2 regions of the Zhihengliuella alba genome follow, and region 2 is predicted to be linked to the other one. Evidence: predicted binding sites of a transcription regulator. Region 2 holds the regulator's gene; the other holds the start of a gene.
The links. Region 2 encodes LexA, which represses DNA repair genes until DNA is damaged. Its sites were predicted from a motif close to TCGAACANNTGTTCGA; they were not measured.

Region 1 (2,388 bases), on a different contig from region 2:
GAGAGCACCACGCCGGCGCGGGCGTAGGCAGCGTCCGGCGCCACCCGGCCGCCGAGGGCGGAGACGGCGGCGCGGACGATCTCGATCGGGTCGGCGGTCGGCGCCGCCAGCGGCACGGAGACCGTGGGGTTCGACGCCATGCCGGCGGCGAAGCGGCTGGTCCCGGCGAACGCGGTGACCACGCTGGCCCGCAAACCGCGCGCGGCGAGCCGGGAGGCGGCGCTCTGGGCGTAGACGGTCATGACCTCGCGCATCTCGGCGGCCGTGGTGACGGGCTGGGAGAACGAGCGGGAGAACATGATCTGGTGGGCGTCCGCCCGCTCGTCGATCGGCGGGATGCACGGCGTGCCGTTGAGCTCCAGCACGGTGCGCTGCAGCACCACGGAGAACTTCCGCCGGATCCAGGCCGGGTCGGCATCGCGCAGGTCGGCGATGCTGCCGATGCCCAGCCCCTCGAGCTTCTCGCCGCTGCGCCGTCCGACGCCCCACACCTCGGTGGCCGGCAGGCGCTCCTGCAGCCGCCGGAGCTGCTCGGCCGGCAGGGAGCCGAGGGAGCAGACGCCGTCGAAGCCGGGGTTGTTCTTCGCCACGTGGTTGGCGAACTTCGCCAGCGTCTTGCTGGGGGCGACCCCCACGCAGACCGGCAGTCCCACCTGGCGACGGACGGCCTCGCGCACGGTCCCGGCGGCCTCGACGGCGGCCGCCTCGTCGCCGGCCGGCAGGCCGAGGAACGACTCGTCGATCGAGTAGATCTCCTGCCACGCGCCGAAGCGGCCGATGACCTCCATCGCGCGCGCGGACATGTCGCCGTAGAGCTCGTAGTTGCTGGACCGGGCCACGAGGCCGTGCCGCTCGGCCTCCGGCGCGAGCTTGAACCACGGCGCCCCGGTCCGGATCCCCAGCGCCTTGGCCTCGGCGCTGCGCGCCACGACGCAGCCGTCGTTGTTGGAGAGCACGACGACGGGGCGGCCCTCCAGCCGCGGGTCGAAGACGCGCTCGCAGGAGACGTAGAAGTTGTTGACGTCGACCAGGGCGAAGAGGTGCCCGCTCATAGCCGGTGCAGGCTCCGGGTGACGACGCCCCAGACGTCGAATCCTCCGGGGATGCGCTCGACCGCCGGCTCCCCCGGCGGCAGGGGGTCGGTCTCGAGCGCGCCTCCGCCGCCGTCGTGCCGGAGGCGCCGGACCATTAGCTCTCCGCCCACGACGGCGACCACGACGTTGCCGGGACGTGGTGCGCGGGCGCGCTCGACGATGATCTCGTCGCCGTCGGAGATGCCGGAGGCGGCCATCGAGTCGCCGGCGACGCGCATGACGAACGTGCTGGTGCGATCCGGGATCAGGTGCCGGTTCAGGTCGATGCCGCCGTCGTAGTAGTCCCCAGCCGGCGAGGCGAAGCCGGTGGCGGCCTTCGGGCGGACGGTCCCGGCCGCGTGCTCGGACGACTCCATGGCACCTCCCCGACGATCCGGACCACCCGCATCGAACAAACTTTCGATCATCAGTGTAGTGCCGGGCCGGGCCCCGCGCCACGCCGAGGGTGAGCCCCGGGGTGACACCGGACCGGGCCGGGCGAAAAGCCGGATGAAGGACCCCGTCCAGTTCGCCCCACCCGGCCGCGGCGCCCCCTGCCGGCAGTCGACTGGTGCGCATGGACACACTCGATACAACCCCAGTCACGCAGCACGCCGCCACCGGAACGCCCCCGGGCGTCCGCCGACGGCGGGTCCTGACCGGCGCCGCCTGGTCGGTTCCCATCATCGCCGCCGCGGTCTCCGCGCCGGCGGCATCGGCCAGCCCCTCCACGGGCGGCCAGCTGACCTATCCGGCGCCCTTCCGGTACAACGGGGCGGGGCTCCAGGTCGTCCAGACCTTCATGACCGCGACGGCGGACGGCCTGGTCGCCGGCGCCGCGACCGGGGCGATCACGCTCACGGTCAACGCCCCGGCGGGGACGACCCTGCAGACGCTCTCGCTCAACGCCGGATGGGTGCTGACGAATCCGGACTCGACGAGCGGCACCTTCGTCTTCATCCACTCCGCGGGCATCGTCACCGGTCGCGACGGGACAGAGGAGATCTCGCTCCCGACCTACACCCTCCAGACGCCGGAGGAGCCGCCGGCCGCGGGCTCGGTCACCATCTCCTGGACGAGCGACAACTTCACGGGAGGCTCGGTGACCTACTCGGGCTAGTCCCGGCGGGCAGCGACCAGGGCAGGGGGTGAGGAAAAGGGTTAAAGGCTCAAGTAACTGTCAAACCCTCGTCCCCGCCGGGTCCACCGCGCCCGAAGCGACGTACCCTCGTGACTACCGGCTGTTCCGCCCAGCCGGTTCTGGGGGAGGCGAAGTGCATCGTGGAGGAGAGGCTCGCAGGGGCGATCCCGGTCT
Region 2 (2,388 bases):
TGCTCTACGTCGCCAAGCACCTGCCGAAGCCGGGTCGCCTGGTCTCCCGCGAGGCTCTCGACGAGATCGCCGATCTGATCCATGCCTCCGGCGGTGGCGCGCTCGTCCTCTTCTCCTCCAAACGCGCTGCTGAGGAGGCGGCCGAGGTCCTGCGGGAGAGGGTCAGCGAGAAGATCCTCTGCCAGGGGGAGTCGGGGATGTCCGCCCTGGTGCAGCAATTCGCCGAGGAGCCGGACACGTGCCTCTTCGGCACCATGACGCTCTGGCAGGGCGTCGACGTCCCGGGGGCCTCCTGTCGGCTCGTCATCATCGACCGGATCCCGTTCCCGCGGCCTGACGACCCCCTCTCGACGGCGCGCAGCCGCGACATCGCCCAGCGTGGCGGCAACGGGTTCATGGCGGTCTCCGCCACGCACGCGGCAGTCAGGCTGGCCCAGGGGGCAGGCCGCCTGATCCGCTCCGCCGAAGACCGGGGCGTGGTGGCGGTGCTCGACTCGCGCCTCGCGACGGAGCGCTACGGCGCCTTCCTGCGTTCGTCGCTGCCACCCATGTGGCCCACCGTCGACAAGCCCACGGTCCTCGGCGCGCTGCGCCGGCTCTCCGAGACGGCGACCGCCCAGGCGTAGGGACGGAAAGAGCGGTGCGGGCCAGGGGCCCGCACCGCTCTCCAACTCCGCGAACTGCTCGCTCAGAGGGAGCGGAGCACCGAGACGACCTTGCCCATGATGGTCGCGTGGTCGCCCAGGATCGGCTCGTACTGCCGGTTCTGCGGCAGCAGCCAGGTGTGGCCGTCCCGCTGGCGGAACGTCTTGACCGTCGCCTCGTCGTCCAGGAGGGCCGCGACGATGTCGCCGTTGTCCGCAGAGCTCTGACGGCGGACGACCACCCAGTCTCCGTCGCAGATGGCCGCATCCACCATCGAGTCGCCGCTGACCTTCAGCATGAACAGCTCGCCCTGCCCGACGAGCTGGCGAGGCAGCGGGACGACGTCCTCCACCGTCTGCTCGGCCAGGATCGGTCCACCTGCGGCGATCCGCCCGACCAGGGGCACCATGGCCGTGTCGACGGCGCTCGTCAGCTCCGAGACCGGCAGCCCGCCGACCGCGGTCAGCCCGGGCCCGTCGGGAGTCTCCGCCGGCGTCTCCGATAGCGTCAGGGGCTGCAGGATCTCCATGGCCCGCGGGCGCCGCGGATCGCGTCGGAGGTAGCCGAGCTTCTCCAGCTGCGACAGCTGGTGGGTCACGCTCGAGAGACTCGCCAGTCCCACGGTGTCTCCGATCTCGCGCATGGACGGCGGGTAGCCGTGCGCCGCGATGGAGCGCTGGATGGTCTCGAGGATCTTGCGCTGCCGCAGGGTCAGGCTCTTCTGATCCCGGCGTGGCTTGGAGGTTTCCGTCGCGGCCATCTGTACATCCTTGCTGTTTCTCGGTGCCCGCTCCCTGCTGCGGCGGGTTCCGGCGTCTCTAATCTGTGGGACCTGACTGGTGCAGTAGCTCTACGAACCACTGCTTCAACCCTAGTGGCGGGACGCGCGGATTCAAAGGTTTGTTCGAACGTGTCTCGACAACCATCGCTCAAGGGTGCTAAACATGGATCAGCAGAGTTCGAAGACATGTTCGAGTCGCACTTTCGATTCGAACACCGACACCGCAGAAGACTGGCGGCCCCCGCAGGCGGGCCGCTCACGGGAGGTACACCATGACCACGATGGCACTGGCGAATCAGGCAGCCACCGAGGCACCGCTCCGGCTGACCCGCCGAGGACGCTTCGTCCTCATCGGGCTGCCCCTCTTGCTCGTCGCGGCGGCGGGGCTGATGCTCCTCGGCCTCTGGACGGCGCCGGTCAGCGCGGCCGGGAGCGGCGACGCCTCGCCGGTCCAGTACGAGTCGGTGACAGCCCTGGAGGGCGACACGCTCTGGAGCCTCGCGCTCGAGTTCGTCCCCGGCGCGGACCCGCGGATCGTCGTCGACGAGATCGTCGAGCTGAACGACCTCCCGGGCAACACGGTGCACGCGGGCCAGGAAATCTACCTTCCCGTCGCCGACTAGTACCGGCGGCCCGCGCTGCCGATCCGTCGGCAGGAGCCGGCGGTGACGTTTGTTACCTCCGGACGCAGTCTATTCAGCGCCGGCCCGGCCGGGTTCTAGACTGTCGCGGTGAGTGATGTCCTAGCGCGCATGAACCAGCTTCCCCTTCGAGAGAACCTCCGCGGCCTGCAGCCCTACGGCGCGCCGCAGCTCGATGTGCCCATCCAGCTGAACGTCAACGAGAACACGCATCCCATGCCCGCCGAGGTCGCGCGGGCCATCACCGACGAGGTCTTCGCCGCAGCCCAGGGCCTGAACCGGTACCCCGACCGCGAGTTCGTCGAGCTTCGCCAGCGGCTG

Region 1: the regulator LexA is predicted to act here: its motif matches at 1,482-1,497, upstream of ABD784_RS13155 (LexA family protein).

The regions. Positions count from the first base shown of each region.
Region 1 covers NZ_BAABCJ010000007.1:95,105-97,492, forward strand. The annotation lists gene ABD784_RS13150 (Y-family DNA polymerase) at 1-1,052, opposite strand, end outside; gene ABD784_RS13155 (LexA family protein) at 1,049-1,450, opposite strand; gene ABD784_RS13160 (hypothetical protein) at 1,651-2,193, shown strand; gene ABD784_RS13165 (LuxR C-terminal-related transcriptional regulator) at 2,355-2,388, shown strand, end outside.
Region 2 covers NZ_BAABCJ010000002.1:46,372-48,759, reverse strand. The annotation lists gene ABD784_RS06005 (ATP-dependent DNA helicase) at 1-626, shown strand, start outside; gene lexA (transcriptional repressor LexA) at 689-1,405, opposite strand; gene ABD784_RS05995 (LysM peptidoglycan-binding domain-containing protein) at 1,699-2,049, shown strand; gene ABD784_RS05990 (histidinol-phosphate transaminase) at 2,158-2,388, shown strand, end outside.